Regions from separate parts of the Parafrankia irregularis genome, predicted to be linked through region 2. Evidence: predicted binding sites of a transcription regulator. Region 2 holds the regulator's gene; the other holds the start of a gene.
The links. The regulator LexA, encoded in region 2, represses DNA repair genes until DNA is damaged. The targets are predictions, from matches to a motif close to CGAACNNNNGTTCG.
Positions count from the first base shown of each region.

Region 1: AWX74_RS17320 (HNH endonuclease signature motif containing protein) is a predicted target of LexA. The motif match lies at 1,837-1,850, and genes of this name have one in related genera.

Region 1 is NZ_FAOZ01000009.1:239,841-245,734, reverse strand. It holds gene AWX74_RS17325 (winged helix-turn-helix transcriptional regulator) at 1-226, shown strand, start outside; gene AWX74_RS17320 (HNH endonuclease signature motif containing protein) at 475-1,800, opposite strand; gene AWX74_RS17315 (histidine phosphatase family protein) at 2,435-3,103, shown strand; gene AWX74_RS17310 (hypothetical protein) at 3,134-3,601, opposite strand; gene AWX74_RS17305 (hypothetical protein) at 3,942-4,373, opposite strand; gene AWX74_RS17300 (DUF4331 domain-containing protein) at 4,388-5,848, opposite strand.
Region 2 is NZ_FAOZ01000005.1:320,302-326,195, reverse strand. It holds gene AWX74_RS10470 (EAL domain-containing protein) at 1-7, shown strand, start outside; gene dapF (diaminopimelate epimerase) at 4-939, shown strand; gene hflX (GTPase HflX) at 1,129-2,637, shown strand; gene lexA (transcriptional repressor LexA) at 2,745-3,494, opposite strand; gene AWX74_RS10450 (hypothetical protein) at 3,604-4,248, opposite strand; gene AWX74_RS10445 (LysM peptidoglycan-binding domain-containing protein) at 4,582-4,833, shown strand; gene nrdR (transcriptional regulator NrdR) at 5,066-5,716, shown strand.

The DNA of each region.
Region 1 (5,894 bases), on a different contig from region 2:
CATGCGGGAGTGGGGCGACCAGTACGCGGCACCAGACGGACCTCCGCTGCAGCTGCGGCACACCGGCTGCGGGGAGATCATGCACACCGCCCTGACCTGCTCACAGTGCGGGGAGCCGGTCGGCCCGCGCGACCTACGGGCGATCGCCGGCCCCGGCGACCACGACGGCATCATCGCCTCGACCCGCTCTCACCCGACCACCGACAACGACTCGGCGCACAGGTGATCCGTGTGACCGTCAGAAGCGCGGCGCCTGACGCACGGTCCCAGAACCCCAATGACGGTTCCGCGACGCCAAAAACATATCCCGTTCAGCGACTCAGCCCACACGCCATCGCCACTGTGACGGGTAGTCGATGAACAACGTCAGCGTGGAAGGCATGCAGGTTTCTGCTCAGTAGCCGATACCGGATCCACGCACCCGGCAGTGACGCCCTTTTCATCGGCCCGACCCCTGGCCGGCGATCGTCCCCTTCACCACGACCGGTCGCTTTCACCGCGATCAGCGCGATCGACGGTGGCGCAATCCCGGTCGAGATATGAATGTGGACGCACCTCGGACCGCCGGCCGGTCGGACTCGTCCACCGGAAGACGCCCGGCCGCGGCTGAGTCACCCGCCACCGACCGTGATGACGCACTCGATGGTGCCTCTTACAGAGCGGGCCCAGATTCTCCACCAGCGTCTTCCCACCGGATGCGTACGGCCGGGTATGGTCCAGCTCGCAACGCCACGCCCGCCTCGTGCAATGAGGGAACACACAACACGGATTCCGCGCCTGCGCATGACGCCTCTGCGCCGGACTCGGATACCGCCGCTCCCCCAACTCCACCAGATGGCCCCGCGGATCCGTCAGCATCCGCCGCCATGTCGACCCCGGCCGCAATGCGATCTCCCGCGCTACCGCCGCCGGGATCGGGCCGTACCCGGCCAGCTCACCCGGCTCCCCGTCCAGCCCGAGCAGCGTCCCGATCGGGACGATCACCTGCACGTCCGCGCCCAGCGCGCCGACGGGTCCCGGCTGCCCACAACGGCCCATGATCAGATCAACGAGGGTGTCCGCGCGGATCTCATCCCGACTCCGACCATCCGCCTTCTCCTTCCCGGCAGGATTTCGGTCGGCGACCTCATCAATCCGTGCCCGGCACGCCAGCGCATCCTCCGCGGCCAGGAACGCCCCCAGCACCGCCATCCCGTCCTCCTCCGGCGCCACCCACACCCGCCGCTCTCGACACCGCTCCTCCCTCCGCTTCGCCGCGCCCTCGGGATCAAGCCGAATGACCGCCCGGCGACACGCCGCCGTGAACGCCGCCCGATGCGCCCGCGGCCCCTTCGCGAGTACATGCTCCGCGACCCGACCAGCCAGATCGGCGTCGTCCAGCACAGCGGTCGCATGCTCCAACGCCTTCAGGCGGGGCAGATCCAACACCCCCGCCGCCAGCGCCCCCAACCCCGCAGGCAGGCGACGGCAGACCTGATCCGCGAAATCCAGATGCCACTCCGCCGACCCGGTCGAGATCCGCATCACCCCCGCTACCTCACCCGCCACCGCCGAATCGAACAGGTCGAGCCGGTCATAGCCCGCCGGCGGCCGGGCCGCAGCCAGCTCTGCCTGAACCCGGATGGCCTCTGCCTGCGCCACCGCGATCCCTGCCACCGCCACCCCCAACCTGTCCAACCGTTCCTTCAGCCAGCCCTCGAACACCTGATGCTCGGCCGGCATCTCCTCCTCCCCACCCGCATCAGACACCGAGGACAGGCTGGTCGGGTCGAGTACGGCCGACGGTGCGCTGGCAGCCATGGCACTGACCTCCGCTCTGATCACGCTCCACCCAATCGAACGGACGTTCGATCACAACGGCGATGCTAGCCCCAGAATCAGGCGGGTTGACCGCACCAGAAGAGGGAGGACACAACGAGTTCCACCGCCACTTCGACCGCCTTGACAACCCGACCTCCAGCGGCCAACCTCGAATTCTCACACCGACCAGAAGAATGATCCGCCCCCCGACTGGCCCACGAACGCGCACCGCCACCGTCGACACCAACAACTTCCCGAATCATCAATCGAATTCGATGTCGCGCGACTTCTTTAGACGATTTCCACGGCCAACAGCACAGGATGTCTCGACAGACATTTACAGAAATCGGTCACCGTGGGCACGAGCTATCCGCCAGGTCGAAATCGGGCGGGAATGACGACAAATTCACCACGACTCGCCGCCGCGATGTCAACCCAGATGCGCGGTGGGCCTGCACAACAATTCCCCCACACCGGACCTCCGGCTTCACGCTCCCGACGAGCCACGATCGGTCCGATTATCCCGATCACGACTCGGCGCTTCTCTGGATCATTCCCACGAATCCCAGGACCTGGCTGGCCGCCATGAGTCAAACTCACTGGTACTGCCACCGAAGCCCACAGGAGTACATGCGTGCCCGACACAGATTTGCTGCTGGTGCGGCACGGCGAGGCGCACTGCAACATCGCTTGGATCGCCGGCGGCGACCTGGGCTGCACCGGCCTGACACAGCGCGGCCGCACCCAGGCGGCGGACCTCGCCAGGGCCCTGCGGCCGCTGCACGACGACCGCCCCATCGACGCCCTCTACGCATCACCCCGGTTGCGGGTCAGGGAGACCACGCAGGCCGTCAGCGACGAGCTCACGCTGCCGGTGCGGATCGAGCCACGGCTGACGGGGCCCGATCACGGCGAGGCGGACGGCCGACCGTGGGCCGACATCATCGCCGAGTTCGGCGGCCATCCCTCCGACCGGCCCGAGGAGCCCTTCGCCCCGGGGTCGGAGAGCTGGAGCCAGTTCCTCACCCGGGCCGGCGGTTGCCTGCAGGAGATGATCGCCCGGCACGAGGGCCAGCGTGTCCTCGTCATCGCGCACGGCGAGACGGTGGAGGCGGCCCATCGGCTCCACCTGGGCATCCCGCCGACCGTGCGCATGCCGTTCGGCTTCTCCGTCGCCCACGCCTCGCTGACGTGGTGGTCCCTTCGGTGGTCCTCGGCCGGGGACACCAGGTGGTCGCTCGTTCTGCACGGAGCTGTCAGCGGCTTCCACCTGATCCGTCCCAGCAGGGAGCTCCGCAGCTGAGCGCCGGTGGGTACTCAGCCCTCGGCCAGGTCAGGGCACCCAGGGCTGGCCGACGGCGACGACCCGGCCCGCCTCGTCGAGGCGCAGGAGCATCAGGTTGGACGGCCGTTCGGCGACGAACGCCCGCAGGTCGGCGAGCGTGCCGTCCCGGTACATCTCGGGTTGCACGACCAGGGTGACCTTGACGGTCGATGCCACCGGGTACTGGCGCCGGCCCGCGTCCACCGGCTCGACGCGGTAACCGTCGAGGCACTCCTCCAGCTGGTTCGGCTGCGGTGTGCAGTGGATGTAGGCCAACCGGTCGAGAGTCAGCGTGGCACCACCGGCGGCGTCGGTGCCGGAGACAGCCGTCACGCTGCCGAAATCGTGCGCCGTACCGAAGCCGGGCAACGGCGGGTAGGCCGTGGTCGGCAGTGGTGACGGCGGAAGAGCCTGCGGCGCCGGCGACGGCGTTGGCGCCGCCTCGCCGGTCGCGCTCGCGTCGGGCGCGTTCGACACCGTCGCGCGGGCGTCCGGCGCGGTTTCCCGGTCGGATTCCCCGGAGCATCCCGCGAAGGCGACACACGCGACTACCGCCAGGCCAAGCCTGCTGGACAGACCAAGCCTGCTGGACAGACCGATACTGCTGGACAGACCAAGAGATCCCCGACCACTCACAGTGACGACCCTAGCGACCACCACGGGATGGATGCCGGATTTGCGCGCCTTCTGTCCGCTTCTCGACAACACGCCGGCGCCCTGGCCGATGTTCCCAGGGCCTGGGATCGACTGGTTCCCCGTCCCGCCGCAGCGGCGAAACGGGGGACCAGTGGCTCTGCCGAGTGCCTGTGACCGCCGGTCAGGTACAGCGCTCCACCAGCTGCCGGGTGCTCGTCGTCACCTCCGTGAGCAGGGCCGGTTCGTAGGTTCCGGCGTCCACCCGCAGCCGAAGGAAACCGACCGCGGTGGTGACCCGCTCCAGATCGCCGGCGTACTCCCCCGCGGCCCCGATCTGGTTGTAGAGCTTCTCCTGGGACGGCACGAGGTCGCGGGCGAGCGTCGCGATCCCGTCCGCGGCGCCGGGCGCCGACTGGGTGAGCCGCAGCGTCTCGATCAGGTCCGGAGCCAGGTCCCGGCAGACGCCGGCGGCGAACGCACCGGCCTCGGGCAGCGGCGGTGGGCCGTCATCCGAGCAGGCGGTCGTTCCGGCGACGACGACGCCGAGAGCGAGGACGGCGGCGAGTAAGGATGCGTGGCCGCCGCGGTGGCCGCCGCGCGGGATTGCGCGCATGTCGTCGCCGCCCGTCAGCTCGAGCCCGAGGTGGGCAGGCCGACGTAGGGGAACCAGCCCCGGAAGCGCACGTCGGGCCCGTCGACACCGTCACCGAGGCCGGTGACCGCGGCCGGCGGCTTCGGCAGCAGAGCGCCTTCCACAGCCTGCAGCGAGATGTCGACGACGTCGTCACCGAGCCGGCGGCCGTTCGGGTAGCCCGCCGTGTCACCGCCGAGGACGCCAAGCCGGTTCGGCGTCGCGGTCGGCGGGATGGACATGTTCAGCCGCAGCTGTTCCGACGGTGCGATCGTCGCCCGGTCGGCATCGGCGTTCAGCGCGTGAGCGTTCAGGTCGACACCGAGGTTGTCCTTGCTGACACCGGTCAGGAAGACCGCGACCAGATCGTTGCGCGGCGTCGGTGGCGCGGGGATCTTGTAGATCGCCTGGATGAGCTTCGGCAGCTCGGGGTCGGTGACGAACTTCAGGAACTGGGCGTCGCGGGCCGGGGTGGAGGCGTTGAACCGGTCCTTCTGCCCCAGCGGCACGACCACCTCGTTGACCAGCGGCGCGCCGAGCCGCGAGACCTGCGACCAGCCACCGAAGGCCAGCTGCTGGCCGGAGCCGTCGGTCGGCCCGTACAACGAGGCGCTGCGCCGCTGGGTGCTGCTCCACACTCCGATCACCGGGTTCCGCGCCGGGTCGCCCCTGAGCGCGAGATCGGCCTTCGGCACCTGCAGCACGATCGAGTTCACGTTGAACCCGGCGAGGCTGTCCTGGCCGACCTCGGAGAGGTTGCCCCCGTACAGCAGGTCGAACACCCTCAGGTCCAGGAAGAACGGGTCGTCGGCCTGCCCGGCGAACGTCTTGCCGCCGCCCGGTAGCGGGGTGAGCGACGCCGTGCGCAGCGCGAGGTAGTCCGGCATCGACGCGTTGCCGACATACGACGGCGCGACCGGCACCTTGTCGGCGACCACCGTGGACTTCCCGCCGCTGATCCGTTCCAGCCGGTAGGTCTGGCGGAAGTTCAGGTCCGGGTCGTCGAGGGAGGTCACCGGTCCGGTGTTGTAGAGGAACGTGTTCTGGTTGCGGTAGCTGCTGGCGAAGGTCCAGCGGTAGGTGATGTCGGGCTTCGCGTCACCGTTGTTGTCGACGTTGATGTCGTACCGGGCATCGGTGGAGAACGGGTAGAAGTTCGGCCCGCCAGCCGGTTCCTGGAAGGGCAGCCAGTTGGCGACGAGCGTCACCGTGTTCGGGTCGTCGGGGCTGACGAAGGCGTAGGTGTCGGTGTTGTCGACCGCCGGGTCGCCGCTGATCAGCGGGGCCTCCCGATGGCTCGACGCCTCGGCGGCGATCGGTGGGACCACCAGCGCGGCGGCCGTGGCGCCGACGACGAGCGCGGCCACGCCGACGACGCCACGGCGCCGCCGGAACAGCCGCGCCCGCCGCGGATGGCGGACACCTGCGCCGGCGCGGGCAGCCTTCTGCCTGCTCATGCTTCCCCCTGGGGGATCGCGGGACCGGTCCTGAGCGCCGGTCCGA
Region 2 (5,894 bases):
CGGATGAGGCGCCCGGCGCCGTACGATCGCCGCGTGCGGTACGTCAAGGGACACGGGACAGGCAACGACTTCGTCATCCTTCCGGATGCTGACGGTGATCTCGACCTGTCGACACAGCTGGTGCGCGCGATCTGCCACCGCGGAACAGGGGTCGGTGCCGACGGGGTGCTGCGGGTGGTCCTCGTCGCCGCGGAGCCCGCGGCGGCGGCCTACCTGGGCGCTGCCCGCTGGTTCATGGACTACCGCAACGCCGACGGCTCCATCGCCGAGATGTGCGGCAACGGAGTCCGGGTCTTCGCGCGGTATCTGGTGGACGCCGGCTACGAGATGCCTGGCAGCCTCGTGATCGCCACCCGGGCGGGCCTGCGCTCCGTCGAGGTGCCGCCGGCCGGTGACGTGAGCGTGGACATGGGCCCGCCGGCGTTCGCCGCGGGCACCGTGCCGGTCACCGTGGTCGGCCGCGAGTTCGCCGCGGTGGGTGTTTCGATGGGCAACCCGCACGCGGTCTGCTTCGCCGACGACCTGGGGCCGTCCGAGCTGGCGCGCCTGGACCTGGGCGCTCCCGTCTTCCCGGCCGAGGCCTTCCCCGACGGGGTGAACGTCGAGGTCGTCGTGCCGAGTGCGGATGGCGTCGCGATGCGGGTCTTCGAACGCGGCGTCGGCGAGACGGCCTCCTGCGGCACCGGCGCCTGCGCGGTGGCGGTCGCGTGGGCGGCGCGGGTGGGCGGTACGCCGCCGTCCGAGGTGCTGGTCGATCTTCCCGGCGGGCGCCTGACCGTTGACTGGCGGGAGACGACCGTCATTCTGCGCGGTCCCGCCGTTCTTGTGTCTGATGGTGTCCTTCGTCCCGAATGGATCCGCCAGGCCGCCGAGGTCGCCTCCGGTACTGCCGCTGCGGGTGCCCAGGCACTGGTTCCCGCCGGGACCGGCCGGAGCTGACCGACAGGGCCGTTCCTACCGGGCGCCGGGCCGGTAAACGGCTCGCGATCGCGGCACCGGCGTGTCACTCTGGGGCTGCGGAGGTTCCGCTGCGCCGGGGCACCGAGCCCGGGTACAGCGGCACCGGCCCGCTCCCGAACGGGGCGGGCGGAATTCGACGGTCACCGTGCCGCGTTGAGAACGGATGGTATGAGTCTTCCCGCTGACGCCGCCATGGCGTCCACCCGGTACCCGAACCCGAACCTGAGCCCGAGCTTCGACGGCGACGACGGGGGCGTGGTCCTCCTCGGTGACGGCGAGGGGTTCTCCTTCTTCGACGAACAGGGCGACGGCTTCGACCTGGAGGAGCGCGGCGCGCTGCGCCGCATCCCGGGTCTCACCACCGAGCTCGAGGACGTCACCGAGGTCGAGTACCGCCAGCTCCGACTGGAGCGGGTGGTGCTGATCGGGGTGTGGACCTCCGGGAGCCTCCTGGAGGCCGAGGCGTCGATGACGGAGCTCGCGGCCCTCGCCACCACCGCGGGCTCGATGGTGCTGGACGCGCTCGTGCAGCGCCGCGACCGGCCGGACACGGCGACCTTCGTCGGTTCCGGCAAGGCCCGAGAGCTCGCGGACGTCGTCGCGTCGACCGGTGCGGACACGGTGATCTGCGACGGCGAGCTGACCCCTGGGCAGCTGCGCCAGCTCGAAGAGGTCGTCAAGGTCAAGGTGATCGACCGGACGGCGCTCATTCTGGACATCTTCGCCCAGCATGCGACGTCCCGGGAGGGCAAGGCCCAGGTGGAGCTGGCCCAGCTCCAGTACATGCTCCCGCGGCTGCGTGGCTGGGGTGAGTCGATGTCCCGGGCCGCCGCGAGCAGTGGTGGCCGGGCGCCCATCGGTACCCGCGGCCCTGGTGAGACGAAGATCGAGACCGATCGGCGGCGGCTGCGCACACGGATGGCCAAGCTGCGGCGCGAGCTGGCCGCGATGGCCACCGTCCGGGAGACGAAGCGCTCCTCGCGGCGGCGGGGTGCCGTGCCGGCGGTCGCGATCGCCGGGTACACCAACGCCGGGAAGTCCTCGCTGCTCAACCGTCTGACCGGAGCCGGTGTGCTCGTCGAGGACGCCCTGTTCGCGACCCTCGACCCGACCGTGCGGCGGGCGACCCTGCCCGACGGGCGGGTGTTCACCCTGGCCGACACCGTCGGTTTCGTCCGGCATCTGCCGCACCAGATCGTCGAGGCGTTCCGGTCGACGTTGGAGGAGGTCGTGGACGCGGATCTCGTCCTGCACGTCGTCGACGGTTCGGCACCGGACCCGATGGGGCAGATCACGGCGGTCCGTGAGGTGCTCGCCGAGATCGACGCGGCCGGGGTTCCCGAGCTCGTGGTCGTCAACAAGGTCGACGCGGTCGATCCGACGACGTTGGCGGTGCTGCGCAAGGCGGTTCCGGACGCCATCTTCGTCTCGGCTCGGTCCGGAACGGGCCTGGCGGAGCTGGTCGACGCCCTCTCGGAGCGGATACCGCACCCGGAGATCGAGATGTCACTGCTGGTGCCCTACACCCGTGGTGATCTCGTCTCCCGGATCCACCGCGACGGCGAGGTGCTGAGCGTCGAGCACACCGGCGCGGGCACGGCGGTGGCGGCCCGGGTGCCGGTGAGCCTTGCCGCCGAGCTGGAGCCCTTCAGGGTCGCTGAAGCCCTTCGGAACTGACCGAGCCGGCGGGAAGCCGAGCCAGGGGCCGCCTGGCTCGGCATGGCGGCTGGCTCGGTGGCCGGCTCTTCCCCAGGGGGCCAGCGCCCCCTGGGGTCGCGTTCGGGTCAGACCCGGCGCATCACGGCGACGATCCGGCCGAGGATGGTCGCGTCCTCGGCCGGGATGTCGGAGAACGCGGGGTTCTCCGGCGCCAGCCACACCCGGCCGTCGCGCTGGCGGAAGCGCTTGACTGTCGCCTCGCCGTCGATCATGGCCGCGACGATCTCGCCGTTGTCGGCGACCGGCTGCTGGCGGACGACGACGTAGTCACCATCGCAGATCGCGGCATTGATCATCGACTGCCCGACCACCTTGAGCAGGAACAGCGTGCCCTCACCGACGATCTCCCGCGGGAGCGGGTAGACGTCCTCGACGGCCTGCTCGGCGAGGATCGGCCCACCGGCCGCGATTCGCCCGATGAGGGGCACGTAGGTCGGAGTGCCGCCCTCGGCCGCGACGGCACCACCCACCTCCGCCGGCGTGGCGCCGGCGGAGCGCAGCCGGGCGCCCGCCTTCTGGCCGCCGATCGGCAGCACTTCCATGGCCCGCGGCCGGTTCGGGTCGCGCCGCAGGAAGCCCTTCTCCTGGAGCACCTTGAGTTGGTGCGCGACGCTGCTGGTGCTGGTCAGACCGACAGCCTCGCCGATCTCGCGGACGCTCGGCGGATAGCCGCGCTGCTCCACCGCGGCGCGGATGACCTCGAGAATCCCCTTCTGTCGTTGCGTGAGGCCTGAGGCGTCCGCGGGGCTGTCGGGAAGATCCCGGACATTGCCGCGGGCGTCGCCTCGGCGGGTACCCCGTGCCTGGCTGGTCATCGCCTACCGCTCTCCCTGTCGATGCATCCGGCGGCGGGGCTTCGCCCGCTACCGGCTTCTCCGCGACCGGTGGCTCGGCGGTTCCGCAGCCGGCGGGCCACCCGGTCGATCAACCACTTTGTCCTATTAGTAGCTTCTGACCGGTTCGGGTGGATTCTCCGTGCTCGCTTCTTCTCGCACGATCGTCCACAACTGATCGTCCTTGACGGTAGTCGGCCGGTCGCCGAATCTCAAACGTCTGTTCGAGCGTGTCGGGGGAAGTGTGCGTGGCGGCCGTGTAAGAATCGCTCAGGTGTTCGAGCGGGCGGATGCTCGCGCCTGGGAGGTTGACATGGCCGACCCTGATCTGGCCAACGCTGATCCGGCCGACCCTGATCTTTCCCGCGCCGGTCTGGCTGATGCCGACGTGACCGACGTTGCCATTGTCGATATCGCCATTGTCGATGTCGATGCGGCCGACCGTGACCTTCGGCCGGCCGCTGGCGACGTTGGCGTGGCTGCTGGCGATGTCGACATCGCGGATGGCGACCGGGCGCTCGGCGGGGGAGCCGGTCCTAGGTGTCGGGCGTTCCGCGTCGGCGCGGCGCGGCGGTCCGCGGCCGTCGGAGGAGGTGCGCCGGCGGGGGGCGGCCATGGTGGTCGCGCGCGTCCGCGTCCTCGTGCTCGCCGTGGTGCGGCGGTCAGCGGGGTCGTGGTGCGCGGCCAGGCGGTGCGGGGCAGGGCCGTGCGTGGTGGTGATCGGCGGCCGGCGCATCGCTCGGCCCCTTCTCGTTGTCTCGGCAGTGGTCCTTCACCTGCGGCGGGCCCGTGCGGCGCACAGCCGTCCTCGGCGGCGGTCGACTGCGGCGAGGCCCAGGTCATCGAGATGCCCGGGCTGGAATGGCGTGCCCGCGCCGTCGGGTACGCGTTGCCGCCGCCCGGTGGCCAGAGGCTACGGACGAGACCACGGCGCCGGTGGCTGAGTCTGCGGCGCAGCTCGTCCCCGAGCTCGCGAGCCCAGCCCCCGGGCGCGCAACGGCTCCGTCCGGGCTCGCGACGCCGCCCGCGGCGACAGCCGCCGCTGAGGCTGACCCGGCGGGGCAGGCTCGTGTTCGCGGCGCTCGCGTGCCTGTCCGGTGCGCTGGTGCTCTCGCTGGCGTTGGTCACCGCGTCGCAGGCGTTCACGGCCACCCCGGTGGACTGTCAGGTCCACGTGGTGCGCCAGGGCGAGACGCTCTGGGAGGTGGCGCGCGGGATCGACCCCGAGGCCGACACCCGTGCGGTTGTTCGTCGGCTCATGTCCCTGAACGATCTGCCCACCGCGGATCTCGTTCCCGGCCAGCCGCTCTGCCTGCCCTGACGGTGGCCCGCCCGACGGCCGGCCACCGGGCGGGATCGGCTGCCGATCAGGTGGCGGCGGCCCCGCGGCAGCGACACGCCGGAGGGGGAGGGGCGGTGTCGGACCTGTCGGGTGCGTGCGCTACGGTGAACACAACATCTTGTAGTTACAGCACCGTAAGTCATCCACAGGTTGTGCATCGATATCCACAGGTTGTCAGTTGGCCACCCCCGGAGGGTGGTCGGCCGGTGGCATGTGGGCACCTGCTGGGGCGTGCTCCGCGTGTGGCAGCCAAGCCGCCCGGAGCGGAGAGGAGTGTGCCGTGCGCTGTCCCTTCTGCCGCCATTCCGACAGCCGTGTCGTCGACAGCAGGGAGGCCGAGGAAGGCGCCGCGATCCGGCGGCGCAGAGCGTGCTCGGAGTGTGGGCGCCGGTTCACGACGATGGAGGAAGCTTCGTTGCGGGTGCGCAAGCGTAGCGGTGCCACCGAGCCGTTCAGCCGGGCCAAGGTGATCGTGGGCGTGCGCAAGGCCTGCCAGGGGCGCCCGGTCCGGTCGGACGATCTCGCGCTGCTGGCCGAGCGGGTCGAGGAGACGGTGCGTTCCTCCGGCTCCGCGGAGGTGGCTGCCGAGGACGTCGGCCGGGCGATACTCGGCCCGCTCCGGGAGCTGGACGAGGTCGCCTACCTTCGGTTCGCCTCCGTCTATCTGGCCTTCGAGTCACTCGCCGACTTCGAGGTGGCGATCGCGGCGCTTCGTGCCGACGCGGGGCAGAGCTCCGAGGCCGCAGGCGCCCCGCTGGCGGAGTCGTCCCGGGCCGCCGGCCCGGAGCTGGGCGCCGCCGGGCTCACCCGCGGGCCGCACCTCGCCGCCGCGCCGGGCCTGCGCGCGGCCGCGGGCCCCTGAGCCGCCGCAGGCCCCTGAGCCGCCGCGGACCCTGAGCCAGGCCGGGTGCGGCCTCGGCCAGGCCGGGTCGGGTGTGGGGCGGCCCGGGAAGTCGGGGCATTCCCGGCACCGGGCGTATCACTGACAACCGCACCGGCAACCGCACCGCGCTGAACCACCGCGGCCCGACCACCGCGAC